3 regions of the Brevibacillus sp. FIR094 genome follow, and region 3 is predicted to be linked to each of the others. Evidence: riboswitches for the same ligand, from Rfam matches in the RefSeq annotation. Region 3 holds a riboswitch; each other region holds the start of a gene.
The links. A riboswitch is a leader RNA that binds a small molecule or an ion and turns the genes downstream of it on or off. The one in region 3 is predicted to bind cyclic di-GMP.
Positions count from the first base shown of each region.

Region 1: it holds a riboswitch for cyclic di-GMP, as region 3 does, so the genes downstream of both, ACQ5DJ_RS10605 (methyl-accepting chemotaxis protein) here and ggt (gamma-glutamyltransferase) in region 3, are expected to answer to the same signal.
Region 2: it holds a riboswitch for cyclic di-GMP, as region 3 does, so the genes downstream of both, ACQ5DJ_RS11465 (GNAT family N-acetyltransferase) here and ggt (gamma-glutamyltransferase) in region 3, are expected to answer to the same signal.

Region 1 is NZ_JBEAES010000010.1:16,510-23,706, forward strand. It holds gene ACQ5DJ_RS10595 (DEAD/DEAH box helicase) at 1-149, opposite strand, end outside; gene ACQ5DJ_RS10600 (transporter substrate-binding domain-containing protein) at 403-1,260, opposite strand; gene ACQ5DJ_RS10605 (methyl-accepting chemotaxis protein) at 1,376-3,349, opposite strand; cyclic di-GMP riboswitch class I at 3,422-3,522, opposite strand; gene ACQ5DJ_RS10610 (formate--tetrahydrofolate ligase) at 3,660-5,288, opposite strand; partial or broken gene ACQ5DJ_RS10615 (FAD-binding oxidoreductase) at 5,436-6,799, opposite strand; gene ACQ5DJ_RS10620 (TRAP transporter large permease) at 6,816-7,197, opposite strand, start outside.
Region 2 is NZ_JBEAES010000011.1:13,105-20,301, forward strand. It holds gene ACQ5DJ_RS11450 (hypothetical protein) at 1-274, opposite strand, end outside; gene ACQ5DJ_RS11455 (alpha/beta hydrolase) at 668-1,717, opposite strand; gene ACQ5DJ_RS11460 (methyl-accepting chemotaxis protein) at 1,838-3,310, opposite strand; gene ACQ5DJ_RS11465 (GNAT family N-acetyltransferase) at 3,314-3,868, opposite strand; cyclic di-GMP riboswitch class I at 4,063-4,146, opposite strand; gene ACQ5DJ_RS11470 (peroxiredoxin-like family protein) at 4,320-4,982, opposite strand; gene ACQ5DJ_RS11475 (Crp/Fnr family transcriptional regulator) at 5,067-5,744, opposite strand; gene ACQ5DJ_RS11480 (DNA alkylation repair protein) at 5,744-6,583, opposite strand; gene ACQ5DJ_RS11485 (hypothetical protein) at 6,717-6,902, shown strand; gene ACQ5DJ_RS11490 (DNA alkylation repair protein) at 7,027-7,197, shown strand, end outside.
Region 3 is NZ_JBEAES010000006.1:168,522-175,718, reverse strand. It holds gene ACQ5DJ_RS06920 (methyl-accepting chemotaxis protein) at 1-642, opposite strand, end outside; gene ggt (gamma-glutamyltransferase) at 762-2,480, opposite strand; cyclic di-GMP riboswitch class I at 2,662-2,750, opposite strand; gene ACQ5DJ_RS06910 (SET domain-containing protein) at 2,998-3,615, shown strand; gene ACQ5DJ_RS06905 (glutamine--tRNA ligase/YqeY domain fusion protein) at 3,695-5,362, shown strand; gene ACQ5DJ_RS06900 (APC family permease) at 5,484-6,818, shown strand; gene ACQ5DJ_RS06895 (GNAT family N-acetyltransferase) at 6,888-7,197, opposite strand, start outside.

The DNA of each region.
Region 1 (7,197 bases), on a different contig from region 3:
GTACCTGTTTGTGCCTGACCGATCAGGTCACGACCTTGCAGTGCTACAGGAACCGTTTGATCCTGAATAGCTGTAGCCTCTTCGAAGCCCATGTTGCTCAACGCTCTAACAATGGAGTGATGTAAGCCAAAATCATTAAAAGTCGCCAATGAATGTCAGTCTCCTTTATCAATACCTTCATATATAAAATTCTCATAAAAAAGGGCACTATTCCTTACGATCCGGAACATGCCCTTTTATCCCCGATTGTACGTAGCACCCTAAAGAACATAGCTGTAATCGTACCATGCAATGCCTGAAAAAGCAAACTGCATATATACCCAAATCTCCTAATTTTGTGCTGTGATCGTCTGTAAAAAATAACAAAGCAGCCCAGAATCAGGCTGCTTGTCTGTTATTGGATTATTTTACCCATTTTTTGTAAAGCTCATCAAATTTCCCTTGCAGTTTCATTTCGTCCATCCACACATCCAGATAGTTAGCGAAGATGCTGTCTCCACGTTGGATCATGTACGCTTTTTCGCTCTTCGTGAACGGGTTGTCAGTCAGAGCGGCATACAGGCGGGAATCCGCTTTGGAATATACAATCGCTTCCAGCGTATCCGTGATCATCACATCGTACTTACCGCTTGCTACCAGACCAGGAATGTCGAGGTTGTTTTGTTCAACAGTTACGGTTGCTTTTGTCAGGTGCTCACGAACGAATTTTTCGTTGGTGCCTCCTGGATTCACACCAATGCGCACCTCTGGCTTGTTGATATCTGCTACACTCTTGTACTTGTCCTTGTCTTCTGCACGGATGAGCGGAGCTTTACCGAACATAATATAAGGATCGCTCATGTGTGCTTTTTTCTGGCGGTCTGTGTTGCGCGTAACGCCTCCGACAGCAATATCGAATTTATTTGCCAACATATCGTCCATCAGTGTCGGCCAAGAGGTTTGGACAAAACGCGCCTCTACTCCTAGACTTTTTGCGAATTCTTTCATCGCGTCGATATCGTAACCTTCGAATTCGTTCGTTTTCGGATTCAAATATGTAAACGGTTTGTAGTCACCTGGCGTACCTACGAGGATGTAGCCTCTCGCAATGATTTCGTCCAAACGAGACTCAAACTTCTTCGCTTGCGGTTTTTTAGCAGCTTCAGCAGCTACGGTTGGGACAGGCTTAACCGCTGTTGCGGCAAAAGCACCTGTTCCTCCTGTCATGAGCATAGTTGCAGCGAGTGTGCTCGCCAAGATTGTTTTTGTAAATTTTTTCATCTGGTTTCTCCTCCTGTTGTTGGTAATGAATTTAGTTATTAGAAACAAACTCCATCATCCCCTAATAGCATCCCCCCTTTCAAAGAAGAGGACTTACAACCAGTTGAGCTGCCTCTTACACAGTAAACCTGCCGATTCCTTGCTGTAATTCTTCTGCTACTGCGTTCAAACGCTCGACAGACTGGCCAATTTCCTGGATGGCTTGAAGTTGGTCTTCGGTCGCCCTTGCCACGGTTTGCGCGTCGAGTGAAGCATGTTTTGCGATGTTATGCATTTCATCCACAGAAGCACTCACCTGCTGGGAGCCCGCTGACATTTGTTCAGATGCTGCGGATACTTCCAAAATGTGCGCAGCAACGTTACGGGAAGATTCCAAAATATGCCCAAAGATTTCGCGAACCTCTTCGACCAGTTGAATGCCTTGCTGTGCGTCTTGGTTCCCCTCAGTCATGACCTCTACTGCGTGACGAGTATCCTGCTGGATTTCCCCGATTAGCATCGCGATTTTGGATGCGGATTCTTCGGATTGATTCGCCAGTTTTTTCACCTCTCCGGCAACCACAGCAAACCCACGTCCATGCTCACCGGCACGTGCTGCCTCAATCGAAGCATTCAAGGCAAGCAAATTGATTTGCGAGGTCAACTGACTAATCGTATCGAGAATCCCTTCGATTTCTTTGGAGCGATTGTTGAGCTGCTCGATGGCTACTGTCGCCTTCGAGGTTCCCTCGCCAATGCTTCCCATCTGGCGAACTGCCTGCTCTACCACAGCAGTTCCTTGCTCTGCCTGCTCTGTTGCTACCTGGGCAGCCTCTGAAACATGTGCAGATGTCTCCGCGATTTTCACGATGCCTGCTGCCATGTCATTCATGGACAATGCGACATCCTGCGAGCTGGTGGCCTGCGCCTCTGCTCCCTCAGAAATCTGTGCAATAGACAAGCCGATTTGGTTGATGTTTTCCGTCGCTTGTTTAATGCCTTCGGATACTTCCTGACTAAAACGTTGTACTTGATCAGACGACAGAGATACGTCTTCGATCAAATTTTTCAAGTGCGATACCGTCTGGTTAAAATCACGTGACAGAACTGCAATCTCGTCTTTTCCATCAACCGTTACAGTCTCTTTCAAGTTCCCCTTCGCCACTACATTTACTGCGTGATTCAGACGCTCAATTGGTTTCACCAAGCGTACAGCCAAGAAATAAACGAGGACAACCCCAATCACCAACACGATGAGGGAGATCACCATCAATCGGACTGACAATTGATCGACAGGCGCATGCAGCTCCGCTACAGGTGCAGTGATGTATAGGCCCCAGTTCAAATTGGTAGGAGCATAGGAAGCAAATCTCTCTACATTCTCGTATTTGTATTGGGCGATTCCATGATTCCCTTGCTTGATATCTTCAAAAGCTGTCTGAAGCTCAAGAATACCCATGTCGAGAATCGATTCCTTCAGAATGTACTCGCTTTTCGGATGATAAATAAATGTTCCTGTTTTGCTTACTAAAAAGGCGTAACCAGCTTGGCCAAATTTCTCTTCAGACACCTTTTTTTGGATTTCATTGATAGGAATAGTAGAACCGATATAACCGTATTGACGGTTGTCCTTCATCAATGGAACGACAAGGGTCACGATGTTATTCCCTGTTCGTTTTGAAATGACTGGCTCGGAGACAACAACCTTCCCTTCCCCTTTGCTGGCTTCCTTAATATGCGGGCGATCCGAGATATCGGTCACTTCACCCTTGAAATTGATTACTTTCTTACCGCTTAAATCATGTGAAAAGAAGAACGTCTCAAACTCCGGGTTTTCCTTTTGAGCTTCTTGAATGAGCTTCAGGTCCTGTTCGACATTTTGATCAGCCGACATCAGCCCTCCTACCGCTCTTACAATACTAATTTTTTCTTGAAAGAAACCATCGATACGTATCGAGAGATTGCTAGCTGACAACTCAGCTTCTTTGTCCAGACTGTCTGCCAAAAGATTGGAAGCACTCCAATAGCTTGCACCGCAAACCGTACCCAAACTAATAACCAACAGCAAGCACAAAACGATAATTAGCTTATTCTTCAAACTATTTTTCATACCGAATCACTTCTCCCTTCTGTTTTTTCAACAAAAAAAAGACTGCCCACCGACAGCCCATCATGACTACGGTATGGCAACCCGGCTGTCCTAGCTGCGAAAGTCATTTGACTTTCGTCCTTAGACCCGTGGCTTTGCGTCCCTGCCTTTCAACAGGTTTGCCTTTGTCATTCCTTGTTGTTTTTTCAATGAAAATCCACTTTTTTTCAATCTCACCTTTCATTTCCCATAACTTTTCGCTAATAAACCTCATAATGGAAAAAAAGCTGACAACCTTTTACAGTTGTCAGCTTTTTGTCAAACTTTTTGATTAGCTTAATCCGATTACTTGCCCATCCTCGTCTACATATAACGATTCCGCAGCCGGCTTTTTGGGGAGGCCTGGCATCGTAACCAAGCTTCCAGTCAATGCGACGATAAAACCAGCTCCTGCTGATATACGCACTTCGCTCACTTGGATCGTGAAATCAACAGGTGCCCCCAATAGATCAGCGCGGTCCGTAAAGGAGTACGGTGTTTTCGCCATGCACACAGGCAGATGCGACATGCCCATTTCTTCTGCCTTTTGCATCGTTTTCAATGCAAGCGGCGAAAAGACAACCCCTGATCCACGGTATACTTCTTTCACGACAGTCTCAATCTTGTCTTTAATGCTGAGGTCTTCCTCATACAAGAATCGGAAGGACGAAGGCCGCTCTGCTGCACGCGTCACTTTTTCAGCCAGCTCGACACCGCCAGCTCCGCCTTCTGCCCATACTTTGGAGAGTGCCGCTTCGGCTCCGGCGGCTTGGCATAGCGCAATGACGGCATCAATCTCTGCCTGTGTGTCCGTCGCAAAATGATTGATGGCTACCACTGCTGGCACACCGAACTTCTGCAGGTTTTCCAGATGGCGCTTGACGTTTTCAAAGCCTTTTTCCAGAGCAGACAAGTTCTCCACTGCCAGGTCAGGTACTTTTACCCCGCCATTGAATTTCAACGAGCGAACCGTAATCACCACAACGGCAGCCGATGGAGTCAAGCCTGCTTTTCTGCACTTGATGTCAAAAAACTTCTCTGCCCCCAAGTCGGCACCAAATCCCGCCTCTGTTACGACGTAATCCGCCAGCTTCAAGGCCATCTTGGTCCCGATCACGCTGCTGCACCCATGTGCGATATTGGCAAAAGGTCCGCCGTGAATAATGACCGGAGTTCCCTCGATTGTCTGTACGAGATTGGGCTTAATCGCTTCCTTCAAGAGAACGCACATCGCATCGACCGCGTTGATTTCTTCTGCCCGTACAGGCTGATCATTGAAATCGTAGCCAATGATGATATGGTTCAACCGCTCGCGCAAGTCTGCTAGATTCTCACTCAAGCATAAAATCGCCATGATTTCTGACGCGGTCGTAATCATGAAGCCATCCTCACGCGTCATGCCATTACCGTCACCCAGACCAACAACGATGTTACGCAGTGCGCGGTCGTTCATGTCCATTGCCCGTTTCCAGACGATTTTCTTTGGATTGAGCCCGCGCTGATTGCCATGGAAAATATGATTGTCGATCATCGCTGCCAACAAGTTATGAGCAGCTGTAATCGCATGAATGTCCCCTGTAAAATGCAGGTTAATTTCATCAGCTGGGAGAATTTGTGCTTGGCCGCTTCCCGTTGCGCCTCCTTTGATCCCCATGCAAGGACCCAAGGATGGCTCGCGAAGCGCTGCAATTGTTTTCTTCCCGAGATAATTTAATGATTGTGACAGACCAATCGTCGTGAGTGTCTTCCCTGCTCCCGCCGGATTGGGGTTCATCGCTGTAACAAGAATCAGTTTGCCATCAGGGCGATCCTTCACTTGCTCCCATAGTTCATCTGATAGTTTGGCTTTATACTTTCCGTATAGCTCCAAATGCTGTTCTTCGATACCTGCAATCTTGGCAATTTCAACAATAGACTTCATACTTGCCTCCCTGCCACACCAGAATGTAATGCACCCGTTACCAATCTTCTACATTCTGCATAATCATCCTTTCTCCTCTCCCCTTCGACACATTACGCAAAAGAAAAAGCCCACATTCCGACAAACGTTCAGAATGCAGGCTCTCTGTTATTTCCCGAAAATTTTACCCGGATTCAAAATGCCGTTCGGGTCCAGCACATGCTTCATAGCTTGCATGACGTCCAGTGCATCCCCGTGTTCCTTGCGCTGGTATTTGATTTTCCCCACACCCACACCGTGCTCTCCAGTGCAGGTTCCTCCTCGACTTAATGCGTATTCCACCAGATGGGCATTTACTACCTCGGCGCGCGCACCTCTTCAGGGTCATTCAGGTCGATCATCAGGATAGCGTGATAGTTCCCATCCCCGACATGCCCTGCAATCGCTCCATCCAGCCCAGCGCGATCAATCGCTTGCCGCGCGTCCACAACAGCTCCTGCCAGCTCAGAAATCGGCAAGCAAACATCTGTTACCATCAGCTTTTTCCCGGGGGATTTGTGCAGGAAGGCATACGCCAGGTTATGACGAGCGTCCCAGAGCTGCGTCCGCGCCTTCGAATCGGTTTCAAAAAGAAACTGCGTGCAGCCATGTCCATCGGCGATGTTCTGCGCAAAGTCGATATCATACGCGAGCCCTTGTTCACTGCCGTGGAACTCGATAAACAGCGTCGGTGCTTCCAGATAACTCGTTTCTTTGTACAGATTCACTTGTTGGATAGAACGTTCATCAACCAACTCGATTCTCGCTACTTGAATACCGGCTCCGAGAATATCTACGACGGTATCGACGGCAGTCTGAACAGAAGGGAAGCTGGCGCGTGCCGCCGTTGTCGCCTCAGGGATACCGTAGACACGCAAGGTCAGCTCTGTGAATACACCGAGCGTTCCCTCCGACCCGACAAACAGCCCCGTAAGATGGTAGCCTGAGGAGGATTTGGCTGTCATGCTCCCTGTACGGATGATACGTCCGTCCGCCGTCACCACTTCCAGATCGCGCACCTGATCACGCATTACGCCATAGCGGACAGAGGTTGTTCCACTGGCATTTGTAGCCGCCATCCCCCCCAAAGTCGCGTCCGCTCCAGGATCGACGGAGAAAAACAATCCGTGCTTTTTCAATTCTTTATTAAGCTGGGTACGCGTCACACCGGGCTGGACTCTCACGAGGAAATCCTTCGGTCGTACCTCCAGCACTTGGTTCATCAAGGAAAAATCCATACTAATACCGCCCGCATAAGGAATCGCGTGGCCTTCCAGACTGGTCCCCATGCCAAACGGCGTTACCGCAATGCGCTTTTCGTTGGCCAGCTTCATGATTTGACTGACTTCCTCTGCCGTCTGCGGGAACACGACCACTTCCGGAAGAGACGGGGTATGATACGATTCATCATGGCTGTGGTGCTCCAGTACAGTGGGATTGGTCGATACTCGTTCTTCCCCCAACAGTCCCACTAACGCTTGCTTGTAATCCACTTTGGTTCCCCCTCCGTTACTTGCTCAAGTTGACAAGGAATAAGCTAATTTCAGGAATGTAAGTAATGAGCATCAAGTCGACGATCATGATGACCAAAAACGGGATCACCGCTCGCTCAATTTCCGTATTCTGGAGCTTCGCAATATTTCCTGCTACCAACAAATTGATTCCAACCGGAGGAGTCAACATACCGATCGCGGAGTTGACGACCATGATCACCCCGAATAGCACCGGATCAATGCCCAAAGAATTCGTGATCGGCAGCAGGATCGGTGTCAGGAGAATGATCGTAACCGCCGTTTCCATAAACGTCCCCAAAATGAGCAACAAGATGTTAATAATGAGCAACGTGATGATCGTGCTGTCGGTAATCCCCAGCATGAATTGCGCAATTTCC
Region 2 (7,197 bases), on a different contig from region 3:
CATCATTTAGTGTCAGCAGGACGCGAACAGGCAAGTTCGCGATTAACGGACATTCGATAAAATTGTAGCAGGCAAAGTAAGTAGCATGGGGAGCTAACGAGATAACGGTTGGGGTTGTTTGCGAGAAAGAAATACCCGTGCCGTTGATGACCTCGGCTTCTAAAAAGGGTACGGGAGAGTTATAGGGAACATTGACGTAGCCGTATCCGTAGATTGCCGCATTATTCGCGGTTACTGGGGCGGCGTTAACGGTGTTGACCTCACTAATTCTCACATTTACCCCGCTAAAATTCGCCCCAGATACGCCTAAAGGTGGAAAGCCGACAAGCTGCAAGACGCTTGGATTTGGGCTTGCTGGCGTGTTGAAAAGGCCGCCTCCGGTGCGGTTGGGGCGTTCTGACCAAGGGGCATGGCGGTAGGGAAGGAGAGGGTTTGCGAGCCAGGGATGAGCACACCGTTCAAACGAAGCTCCGCTGAAGCTACTCTTCCAACAGTCGGCGTACTGAACTCGGCATTGTATTCACAAAAATACGTTTTATGTGGGGTAAGAAGGATATTTGAGAGCCCCTGCAATGTAATAGAGGTCCCATTTTGGACAATGGTGGTGAGTAAAGCTGGAGCAACCAAACTAGTCAAAATTGGACGGGGATTCAAAAAACCGTCAGGGTCATGCCCTGGCGGTCTTTCGAATGAGCTCTACAAACTCCTCTGCCTTTTCAATGTGTGGAGCGTGCCCCACATTTTCCATGACAATCTCCTGATAGGAACCACCAGCACGCTGATACTGTTCGAGCACGTCTCGAATTTGGGAGACCATCGGCTGCGGAGGATATTCGTCTTCCCCCGGCCATCCGGGAACATAGCCAAGCTTTCCTAGCGTACCGAAATCAGCAAGTGACTGATCCGAGATAATGGCATCATCCGCACCGCGAATCCATAAAATTGGGCACTTCGGCTCAATCTGGACAATACCGGACAAATTAACGTATTTGGGAGAAATCGCATTTGTAATCCCTGTCGTTCCAGGAGCAACACCGGGCCAATCGTTTACATATTCAAAGGTACCGGGGTAAAAGCCCTCTCCGGTTCTCGTAGAGAGTATCGCGCTCACATAACGGTCTTCCTGCTCTGGGCCAACTTGGAACGGGGGCTTGAAATAAAGCTGATTCATGACATTGCGAGGGCTGGAGGGAGATTCATTACTCCTATCTTTGGCTGCCATCCTTTTGACCAGCTCGGAGTTGGCGGCTCCTCCACCCGAGCCTGAGAAGCTGCTGTAGCACGGGGTGCCAGCTATATCCTTGGTTCCGCCGAAGCCGTAAGGGGACATGGGGGCGACCAGAATGAGGGAGCGTACTTCCTGCGGGTGATCGATGGCAAACTGCATCACGATCCCACCGCCCAACGACCAGCCGGCAAGATGGACCGGTGTTGGCAAGTCCAATGCCCGAATAAACGAATGAAGGTCATCTGACCAGTCTCGCAAACCGCGTGTCGCATCGATAGGCAATGCTTCACTTGCTCCAAAGCCACGCATATCAGGTGCATACACACGGTACTGGTCACATAGAGCCGCAATGGTATCATCCCAGAACAAGTTGGCTGATGCATTGCCGTGAATGAGGAGAAGGGGTTCTCCTTCCGGTAGGTCTGCTGTCAGATAGGAAACGTGGAGTCGATCGGTCTGAATCGTTTTTGTTTCGATTCGTGCATCCATCAATGATGTGCCTCCTTTCATTGTATGAGAACTAAATATCAGAATATTTTTATTATATATTTGTTGGGTTACAAAATGAGAAAAGAAAACAACCGCCCGTGAAAGGCGGTTGCAGGAAGGTTACATATGGAGACCACGCATCTGTTGTTCGATTTTCTCAAAGCCGCCAGAAACTTTAACGACTTCGTCTTTTTGCTCAGAAACGAGAACAAGTACTTCTTCCAGGCTCTCTTTATTCTTGTCGGTAATATCTGCGTTCACTTCTACTTTTGCGCCGACTTCTTGAATCATGCTGTGAACATGGATGATGAACTCTTGCAGGTTTTTCGTTTTATCCGCGAAGTTTTGCATGTAGTTATCTACATTGGTGAACATTTCTTGTACTTCGAGGATGCCCTCGCTATTTTTCTCAAAAGAAGTCTGTGACTCGGAAATCATATCCGATACGAGCTTCATTTTTTCGCGGATGGTCATAAGCAGGCTCGAGATCGACTCAGAGGACAGCTTGGAGGATTCAGCCAGCTTGCGTACTTCATCTGCTACGACAGCAAATCCTCGGCCATGTTCGCCTGCACGAGATGCTTCAATCGTGGCATTGAGTGCCAATAGATTGGTTTGTGCAGAAATCTCGGAAATGGTTTGAATGATTTTCCCAATCGATTCGGTTTCTTTATTGAGCTCTTGAATCAGCTGGTTCGTACCTTGAATGTCTGTGATGAATCGTTCAAAGTCATTGCCGATGTTACCAATGCGTTTTCCGCTCTCGCTAGTAGCTTCTTTGGTTGATTCTACGTACTCATGCATTTCTGTAACTGAGCGGGTCATGTCCTCAACTTGCAGATTCGTCGAGCTCATTTCCCGACGCAGCTCGTCCGTATTGCTGGTCTGGACCGTAAAGGACCCCATAATTTCTTGCAGGGAAGCGACGGTTTCGACTGCGCGAACATTTACACCGTCCGTCACCTTGTTCAAATTCTCTTGATAGTCTTGCATAGAGGTGAGTGATTCATTGATCTGATCCAGAACACGTTGCAACGATTCCTTCGAGGCAATCGCTTCTTGCTTTTGTTGCTCACTTTCCTCTTGCAGCTTGTTGTTGAATACAGCATGCATCATGCTCGTGACAGAGACGAAGCAGAAGGTAAGCAGGAAGTACATCAGATCAAGATCGTTTGTCGAATGGAAAATCGTTTCTCTCTGTGTCAGGAAGTAATAAGAGACAATACCCAATGTCGATACAATCGTCAAAATATTAATGAGTCGGTCTTGATAAATCCCCATGACTGCTACAAAGAACATAATGGTCATGATATTGATCATATGCGGGTCCAGTCCAACTACGATGAACATGAAGATCCCGATTACGGCGAAGTTGAAAAACTTCATGAAGGGCGCTGCTTTTTCACGGAAGCTCGGGCGATTGGAGATGTAAGTAAAAGGTGCCAGCACGCCATACAAAATACCCAGTACCGTGAGAACGAAAGTGAACGGTACGCCTAGAAAGAGGTTTAAGACTTGAACAACCGTAATAATACTTGCGAATACGATTACGACCCAATTGTTTCTTCTTCTCAATAGATCAATGTTATCCATGTTTTACCCACCTACCTCGACTTTTACTTGGTTGGATGACGACGAATTGTACCAGGAATATTTCGGATCGTGCTTATTGTCATAGACAGCTTTTAGATGGAACAGGGTCGGAATGGCATCGGCCCCTTTGTAAAAGACGATATCTTTGGTCTGAGTCGCCTTTACTTGATACTTCTTGTTAATGAACGTAAAAAAAGTCGGATCTGATACCCCGATTGCGTGGGTATAACCATGCTTTTCAGCGTAATCTATCATCAAGCAAATTCCTTTTTGCCCTAGTTGTCCGCGGTATTTCGGCAAAACAGCGAGACTGTCTACCTCCATTACTTTCATATCTTCTGTAACAACATCCTGAAAAAGTGATTTCATATAAGCACTTGATTTGGAAAAGGGCGTCATTTCAAATGTTCCACCTGCTTTACCATCTTCGGCAAGTAAGAGGAACCGAGCCGAGCCTTCTTTCGCGTACTCCATCTCGAAGCCCATGCTTGTCCATACTGTTTCTTTGATTTCATGAAATTTTGCTAACTCTTGTACGGTTTCTACTTGTTTGTACATAACTTCTCCACTCCATCATTTTCTCTGATTGAACTGTGTTGTGTATGTTTGACGTCACTAAAGTTATGTTTTTCCATCCGTTACGAAAATGAAAGTGCTTTCATCCTCCTTTCAAGAAACGAAACACAAAAAAAGGCCGTTCCATGGAAATGGAACAACCGAAGCTACCAACATCGAAAAAATGGTCTCAAGATGATGGCAACCCGGCTATCATGGTCAAAGACTGTAGACCCGTGGTTTTGCGTCGCCACCTTTCGATGACTTTGCCTTTTGCACTTTTTAGCAAAAATTGTAAAGATGTGTCGAATTTTGCAAGGTATAATCATGCAAAATATAAGTCAAAAGATATATCCTTGTCAAGTTTTGGTAGGGAAAATAAACTATTTGTTCATAAAGTATAGACGTACAAAAAACCAGTTGTGGGATCAACTGGTTCTTCGTTATATAGGCGTTAGGTTAGGGTACGCAGAATGTCCAAAACTGTACTAGGCTCCATGCGTTTTTTGTAATCAGAATCTAAGCCTGCTGAACGGATTACGCCCTGGTTGTCGAGGATATAAGTAGCAGGTATGGGGAGTGTCCAGGAATCTTCGCTATTAAAACGAGTGAGATCAATATCCAATGATCGGTAGGTATCATGTAAATAATCAGGCAGTCTGAATCTGAGTTTATATTTTTCTGCTACTTGGTTATTGGTATCGCATAACACGGGAAAGCTCAGTCCGTTTTTCTCTTGCATAGTAAGAGAGTGTGCAGGAGATAGTGGACTAATGGCAAACAATTGGACACTCAGAGAAGTTATCGTATCGATCTGTTTTTGGTATGCTTGCAGCTCCAAATTGCAGTAGGGGCACCATGATCCACGGAAAAATGTGAGGACGACGGGACCTTTTCCGAGTTCTTCCGACAAGGTAATAGTCTTGCCAGTGTGATCGTTCAACGTGAAATCAGGTGCAATCGAACCAATCGGCAAACCCTTTGCTTGTCCAGAGGTACGCAGCTCCTCGATTGATCTTGTGAATGCATCTGTTACTTCACGAGTGAGTAAGTCTGCTATTTGAATAGTTGTAAAATCTAGCTCTTCGCGCAGGCTCTGAAAATGTGGTTTATCCATATGTCATTCCCCTCTTTTTCGAAAGAATAGTAGAAGCCATAGCTTTACGATATCTTTCTTTTGGAGGGAAAGATGTGAACTGGATTACATTCTCTTCAAAATTTTGTCCCGATGAATGGAAATGGATTTAAAGCCTGTTTGGATCAGTTCTTCCTTTGCTAAAGCACGTAATGCTACTGTCACGGCTTCCCTGGATGCCCCAACAAAATGGGCAAGTTCTTGATGGGAAAGAGGTAACTCAATTTGTTGAAACGCTGAACTGTTAGGATTGCCAAATTGATCGGCAAGCTTTACTAACGTGGAAATAATGCGATCTTGTAAAGGGAGGAGTGCAAGATTTTCGGCTGCCTGGCTGATTGAAACCATTCTATCGCTAATGAGCTTCATGATCTTCATCATCAGTTGCGGATGTTCGATTATGTAGCTCTCAAATTTTGCTTTGCTCATTTTACAAATGAGGCAGTCTTCGATGGCTTCTATATACATCTCCCGTGTACCTAATGAGAGGAGATCCACTTCTCCAAACACATTACCTTCCCCGAGGATATCGAATGTGAACTGCCGCCCATCCCGATTCACTTTATATAAACGTACTTTCCCCTGTTTGATGAAGTAAAAGCCTTCTGAAAAAGTTTCTGATGTTTGAATACACGTATTTTTGGGGAAAGGGGTTAAGGAGGTTAATTGATCGATTAAGTGCAAACTTTCCTCGGATAATGAATTCAACAAATAAAATTGGGATAAATATGTGATTCGGTTCATCATTTTTGTTCGGTTTGGGTCTTCAGGATCGTTCTTTTCGCTTTGGTGACAATTCTTTTCGTTTCCTTTGTATCAGAGATTTTCAGCCACTCGTCACAAAGCTGCGTCACCCAGTCAGGTTGTGATTTACTCGCATCGTTCAACCAATTCCCTACAGAATCTTGAACATATTTGGACGGATCTGACTTCACTGGCGTGAGCAAAGGCAGACAGCGACCAGGCTCATTTTTCAATGCGTCAATATGCTTGCACCAGACCCCTCGAGGGCGTGTGGCTTCTACCGCAAAGCGGCGAATATTTTCGTCAGTATCAAGTACCCATTCGCTCAGGAGTTGAATGGAATGGTTCAGATCATGCACGAGAGAATCTCGAATTGCCATCCATGCGATCTCTCTCACTCCAAAATGATGATCAGCCGCGAGTTTTCTTATTTGCCTTAGCTTTTCTTGGAGCGTTAAGGTGTTGTCCAGGCCGATGATATAGGCACTCCAGCAACGTACACTGTCTGACTTGTGAGTGGCCAACGATAGGAAAATGGGAGACGTAGCTGTGGGTTCACCCGATTTGTGTAAGATCGCAAGTAGTTCTAGGCCAATCAGACGGATCGCTTTCATTCCGTTCGTAGATCCCGTTTCTTCTAATTGATCAACGAGTTGAGAGATATGTGCGTCTAATTGAACATGAGGCAGAACGCTTCGTAACAGATGAATATGATCAACAGCCTGCCATTCAGTCAAATTGACACTTTCTAATTCTCCAGTATGAAGGAGTGCTAATATATTGTCAGGGATGAGCGAGGCTTTACTTGCTCCTTTTCTCGTGTATACCGAATCCGGCATTTTCAACAAACCCCTTTTCACAGAAATGGTAGACATTCAAGACGGAATGGCTGCAACAAAAGTATACATAAAAATCACCCGTAACAAAAATTTCCCAACCATCCGATAACTAGAAGGAATAGGAGGGGATTTTATGAAGGAAGTAAAAGTGATTCAATTTTACTTTTCCGGGGGCGGTGAAACGATTAGCATCGAAACGACGGAACCGGAAGAGATCATTCAAATGGTCGCTAATCAAGACGGTGGATGGCTACAGTACGATGATGTTGTCATCAACGTCAGAAATGTTTCGTATATCAAAGTACGCAGTCAGGCGTAAGGATCGGAAAAGCGCGTCAAGCACATCAGGAAAAAGCTCTCCTTTATAATGAGGAGGGTTTTTTCGTGTTGGAGGTAACGCCGCTGGTTATCCTAATTAATAGAAGAAAAAGGAGGGTGATAAGATGACGCTGGAAGAAGTCATGCAGAAGCTCGAAGCGATGGGGACAGAGCAGACGAAAAAAACGTTATTGCGGCATGGGGCGAAAGAGCCTTTGTTTGGCGTGCGAGTCGGCGATATGAAAAAGCTAGTCAAGGAGGTCAAGCGTGATCAGCAGCTCGTCCAGGCGCTGTAC
Region 3 (7,197 bases):
AATCAGATCCTGGGTAGGATGGTACTGAATCTGGTCCTTGTTATCAACGAGAATCGGATACCCATCGTTGCCTACTTTCAAATTCTGGAGAAAGGTAGCTGTGAAGTCATCTACATTGACGAGCCCGGTCAAGACACCAAGCTTTTCATTGTTTTTCGCTTTTACAGGGGAGGCGACGATGATAGAGCGATTGCCGGTTGTCTTCGCAACAAGAACATCGGAGAAGCTGGGCTTGTCCTGCATACCGTCTTTGAAGAATTGGCGCTCGCCAAGATTGATTCCAACGCTTTTGGGGAACGTATCAGCCGTTACTTTTCCGTCGCTTGCGATAAACGTATTTCCGTCATACAGTTTCATTTCCTCGGTAAACTTGCGGATAAATTCATTTTTTGCCACTGCATCATCGGATTGAATATCCGAGGTACGGGCTAAAATCTGAATTTCTGTCATACGCCGGTCCAGATATTGATCCATAGCTATGGCTGTACTGGAAGTAAGGTCAACATAGGAGGATTTTTGTTTATCAATCAGAATGGATGAAAAGCTGTTCGTGATAAACACCGAAACGGCAGTAAGTGGAATGACGGCCACGACGAGAAACCAAAGGATCATTTTGTTCCTGAGTTTGTTGAACAAAAACATAGGGTTGTCCCACTCCTAATCAGTGATTGAGAGATTTCTTTCTTTGTGAAAAGCTGTCTGCCACAAGGAAATATAATAAAGGTAGACTGCTGAGATTAACTCAGCAGTCTGACAAAATATCAATATCCCATTGCTGCGCCTTCACCGCGAGGGTCAGCACCGCCAAATTTTACATTGGTTTGCGGGTCAATCAGGATTGCGCCGGACTGTCCCATCGTATCGGTATAGGCTGCTTCCAGCTTTTCGACTGGATGCCCACGCTTAATTAACTCGTCCAGGACTTCTTGAGGGATGCGGCTTTCCACCTTGAGATTGTTGGAAGCAGATCCCCAGTTGCGTCCATGTAGCCATCTTGGCGCTTCGATTGCGTCTTGCACGCTGAAACCAAAGTCGACGATACGTGTGACGAGAGCGGCTTGCGTTTGCGGTTGTCCTTCTCCCCCTTGTGTTCCGTAGAGAAGATAAGGCTTGTCCCCTTTAAAGAGCATTGCTGGGTTAATGGTGTGGAAGGTGCGTTTTCCTGGTTCCAAGTGATTGATGTGTTTGGAATCCAAAGAGAAATAGCTTCCGCGGTTTTGCAAAAGGATGCCCGTATCTTTCGCTACGATACCGGAACCCCAGTCAAAATAGTGACTCTGAATGATGGACACTGCATTTCCATCTTTGTCGACGATCCCGAACCAGGTTGTATCGCCTTTTGGATCAAGCGGTTCTACGGATTTGGCGGCTTGCTTCATATCAATGCGCGCAGCTAAATCTTTCCCGTGCTGCTTGGACAACAGCTCATCCACAGGGATATCCACAAAGGCAGGGTCAGTCAGCCATTTGTCACGGTCAGCAAAAGACTGTTTGGTAGCTTCCACAATCGTGTGATAGTAATCGGGTGTTCCTTCGCCCATGCTTTTGAGGTCAAAGTTGTTCAAAACATTAAGAATAGAGAGCGATGCCATGCCTTGGGAGTTAGGCGGAACGTTGTACGCTTTATAACCGCGGTAGTCTACCGAAATTGGATCTGCCCAAGTGGAGGTGTGCTTCTCAAAATCTTTCAACGTGAGCAATCCGCCGTTTGCTTGCATGTCTGCTACGATTTTTTTAGCAACTTCTCCTTTATAAAAACCGTCAGCGCCTTTTTTCGCAATGATACGCAAAGTATTGGCAAGATCTTTTTGTTTGAGAATTTCACCTGCTGCATAGGGATCGCCGTTGGGCTTCAGGAATGTTTTACGGAATCCATCGAAACGTTGAAGGTTCTTCAAGTCATTGTCAGTTGGATCTGTCGCGTATTTCGTCCAATATACTTGGTTGGGGGAGACTGGATATCCATTCTCGGCGTATCCAATGGCAGGTTCCAGCAATTTGTTCCATTGAAGCTTACTGTTGCCCATGCTTTTATGGGCGTAGTTGTACGCCTCCCACCAGCCGGAGACGACACCAGGGACAGTGTTGGCCGATTCATAACCGCGGGACGGGATTTTTTCGTAGCTTTTGTTTTTGTAATAGTCGATGGTTGCCTTTTCGCCTGCGCGACCACTGCCGTTCAGCGCCTTCAGCTCTTTTGTTTTGGCATTGTAGATGAGCCAGAAGTTATCTCCACCAATGGTTGTGTAGTGAGGATAGACGACAGCTAATGTGGAAGCGGCTGTAATAGCAGCATCTACTGCATTTCCACCGTTTTCCAATGTCTTCAGGGCCGCAGCCGTAGCCAGATAGTGAGGAGTCGTCACCATTGCGTTCGGTGACATCGTTGTTGGACGGTTAGCAGCTTGTACCCCAGAGAATGTTGATACCCCGATGACAGCAGTCAGCGCGACGGTCGAGAGTTTCTTCCAGAATGACATTCCTATGAAACCTCCTTCATGATGAATAAAATAATGATTCATTAAACCGGCTATCCGCTGTTGCCTCACCTCCTTCAAAAGTCAAAAATACACAAACATACAAAAATAGACAAAAATAGACATTATGAGCACAAAAAAAGACCAATGATATAGGATCATTGGTCTCGTCCTACATCAATACTTCGGTAGCTGGCAGGCGTGTCCGCTGTTGCGGAGTTAGCCCCTATAGCTTTGCGTCGCCGGATTTCCCCGGGTTTGCCGTTTCGATATCAATGGATGAAGTAGAAAATTGACACATAAATTGATTCGATCGTTGTGGGAAAAAGTTCCTAAAACTCCGTTTGCCAATAATATAGACTATTTACCATTTGTGGTAAATAAGAAAATATTTTAATCCAGAAAAATAGTCAGGAATGCTATGGGGAAGGGTGTTTTTCGCAGACATTCGAACACCTCCTGGGGCTGAACTGCTTATGATGATAAAAAGGCACATTCGCCAAGGAGTGAAACAAAAACCATGATGCATCCCGATACAGAATTGCGCTATATCAACGATGAGATCGGGTACGGTGTGTTTGCGACAAGGTTTATCCCAAAAGGAACGATTGTATGGGCACAGGATAATTTGGACCAGGTATTGGACCCTGCATTTGTGGAAAAACTTGATTCATTACGAAAACAGGACGTGCAAAAATATTCATTCAAGAACCAGTTCGGCAAGTACATTCTTTGTTGGGATAAGGCGAGGTACGTGAACCACAGCTTTCATGCGAATTGTGTGCCGACCATGTATGATATGGAATTGGCTGCACGGGATATTTCCTCAGGTGAAGAGCTGACTGATGATTATGGAACGTTAAATCTGGATGAACCTTTTGATTGTTTCCCCGAGTCCGATACGGACCGCTCCAGGGTGATGCCCGATGACTTGCTTCGGTATTACCCACAGTGGGATCGGATTGCTTCAGAAGCATTCCAACGTTTCAATCATGTTGAACAGCCTTTGCTGCATCTGATTTCCTCGAAGCATCTCGAAACGATTCATGGGATCACGGAGCAGCGCTTAGCTATTGATTCTGTCATTCATCTGTATTACAGGCCACAATGGCAAACGGGGCAGCAATGGAAGACATGAGCGGGTCGGTCAACGACCCGATTTTGTTGAACTCTGGGTAGAGAATCAGTATTATGGAATGTAAAGGTGAAGTGAAAGGTTGATTTCATTGGAAAACAAGGTAGCGGCATCCAATTTTATCCGCAATATCATGATTGATGACTTGCAAGAGGGCAAAGTAAAGGAAATCATTACCCGCTTTCCCCCAGAACCGAACGGGTATCTTCATATTGGACATGCAAAAGCGATCTGCCTCAATTTTGAGTTGGCACGAGAATTTTCTGGCAAGGCCAACCTGCGTTTTGACGACACCAACCCGGTGAAGGAAGACATCGAATACGTAGAGGCCATCAAAAGGGACGTTCAATGGCTTGGCTTCGAATGGGATGGGCTGTTTTTTGCATCTGATTACTTTGAAGAGATGTACAACCGTGCGGTGCTGTTGATTAAAAAAGGTCTGGCTTACGTAGACGATCTGTCTCCCGAAGAAATGCGTAAAATGCGTGGAACATGGACAGAGCCAGGCACAGATAGTCCGTTCCGCAACCGATCTGTGGAGGAAAACCTGGATCTGTTTGCACGGATGCGCCAAGGCGAATTCAAGGACGGAGAAAAGGTACTGCGTGCGAAAATCGATATGGCTTCTCAGAACTTCACCATGCGTGATCCGGTTCTGTATCGAATCTCCCATGCAACGCATCACAACACGGGCGACAAATGGTGCATCTATCCGATGTACGACTTCGCTCATCCGTTGGAGGATGCCATTGAGGGCGTGACACACTCCCTGTGTTCACTGGAATTCGAAGATCATCGTCCGTTGTACGACTGGGTAGTCCGCGAGTGCGAAATGGATAGTGTACCACGCCAGTACGAATTTGCTCGCTTGAATCTGACCAACACCGTTATGAGTAAACGCAAGCTGAAACAGCTTGTTGATGAGAATGTAGTAGACGGCTGGGATGACCCGCGCATGCCAACCATCGCAGGCTTCCGTCGTCGCGGCTATACACCGGAAGCGATTCGTACATTCGCTCGTGAAGTAGGGGTAGCGCGCGCTAACAGCACGGTTGACGAGAAAATGCTGGAGTATTTCATCCGTGAGGACCTGAAGCTGAAGGCACCACGTACGATGGCTGTTTTGAATCCGTTGAAGGTCGTCATCACGAACTATCCGGAAGGACAAGTCGAGATGCTCGAAGCGGAGATCAATCCAGAGAACCTAGAGATGGGTAATCGTCAAATTCCATTCTCCCGCGAAATCTACATTGAGCAGGACGACTTCATGGAAAACCCGCCGAGCAAGTATTTCCGCTTGTTCCCGGGAAATGAAGTACGTCTGAAGCACGCGTACTTTATTAAATGCAATGACGTCGTGAAGGATGCAGATGGCAACGTGATCGAGATCCATTGCACGTATGACCCTGAGACGAAGAGCGGCAGCGGTTTTACAGGTCGCAAGGTAAAAGGGACGATTCACTGGGTGGATGCAACCAATGCGCTTCCTGCTGAATTCCGTTTGTACGAGCCTTTGATTATGGATGATGAAGACGCAGAGGGCACATTCCTCGACAACGTTAACCCGAACTCGTTGGAAGTGCTGCAAGGCTATGTGGAGCCAAATATGAAAGAAACCAAGCTACAAGACAAGTATCAATTTTTCCGTCATGGCTATTTCAATGTCGATCCGAAGCATACGACAGATAATAAGCTCGTATTCAACCGAATTGTATCGTTGAAGAGTTCCTTTGAACTGCCAAAAGCATAGGAAATACTCATATAAATCGAGCGCTGCTGTGCATGGAGAACCCGTGTGCAGCAGCGCTTTTTTCTTCCGTGATTATAAAACAGCGTGTATAATTATTCTGTTACAAAAAGGGGGACAGGCAGTGAACGGGAGAGCAGAACTAACACGTAGTTTGAAGTTGCGACATATTGTCGTAATTGGACTGGGCTACATGGCCCCGATGGCCGTTTTTGACACCTTTGGCATTGTTTCTGGAGAAACGGGGGGGCACGTTCCTGCTGCTTATGCAGTCACACTTCTTGCGATCCTGTTTACGGCGGCAAGCTACGGAAAGATGGTACGGCTATTCCCTTCAGCAGGTACCGCGTACACGTATACGCAACAAACGATTCATCCCTATGCAGGATTTTTGGTAGGATGGGCGTCCTTGCTGGATTATTTGTTTTTACCGATGATTAATGCCTTGTTGACGGGGGTATACCTATCGTCCGTGTTTCCTGACGTGTCGACGGCATGGTGGATTATTGGTTTTATTGTTTTGGTGACGGGACTAAACGTATTTCGCGTGACGGTTACCGCATCCGTTAACTCGATTCTGGTACTGTTTCAAGTCGTGGTCGTCCTGTTATTTGCGGGATTGGCCATCCGTGGTCTTATGCAAGGTGACGGGCTTGGGCAAGTATTCAACCTGCGTCCATTTTTGTCACCGGATATGTCTGTCATTGCACTGCTTTCCGGTGCGTCGATTCTTTGCTTTTCCTTCCTGGGCTTTGATGCAGTAACCACGCTAACGGAGGAAACCGTCGATGCGAAAAAGACGATTCCTCGCGGGATTATGCTCGTAGCACTCGCAGGAGGAGCGTTGTTTATTACAGCATCTTATTTCATGCAATCATTATTCCCTGATGTTTCGGTATTGTCTGATCCAGAAGCGGCCTCTGCGGAGATTGCTTTGTTTATCGGTGGGACGATCTTTCAATTGGTGTTTTTGGCGGCAGCGTTGTCTTCGACACTAGCATCCGGGCTTGTATCAGTCACAAGCGTGACACGCTTGTTGTACGCAATGGGACGAGATGGATTTTTGCCGCGACGCTGGTTCGGTTATGTACATCCAAAGCTGAGAACTCCTTTGCTTAACGTCTTACTGGTCGGAGCGTTGATGCTGATCGCTTTGTATATGGATTTGTTAACGGCAACTTCCTTTATTAACTTCGGCGCACTGATCGCCTTTAGCTTTGTGAACATCAGCGTAATGGCGTACTATTTCCGCAAACAAAAGAACAAGCATATCAAGGATTGGTGGGGCTTCGTGTTGTCGCCCTTTATCGGGGCGATGTTTATTGCCTTTCTGTGGGTCAACCTCGAAACAACGTCCATGATGCTAGGCTTGCTATGGAGCTTTGTCGGACTGATCTATTTGTTGTACTTGGTGAAGGTCAAAAAAACCAATTTGGAAATAGTAAAGTTTGAGGAGTAACATGTGGAACCCAAATAGCCCTACACCCATTACTGGATGTGGGGCTATTTTTTGCGGCAGATTAGACTGCTAATCAATTCTCTTCTGTAGGTAAAATCTTTGATGGGAAAGAGGGCAATCATCGAGTACACCATGTATCTCGTACCCGTTTTTTACATAAAAGTCCTTTGCTTGAAAATCAAAAGTATCTAAATGAATCAAATGAATTCCATACTCCCTAGCTGTGTTTTCAATTTCAAGAAGAAGCTTGCTTCCCAATCCGTTCTTTCTCATATCATCTCTGACCCATAAAGCATCAATGTACAAACATCTCCAAGAATAGTACACACAGTTTATTCCTGCAATGATAGTGCCATCTTCATCACGAACGTGTTTATTG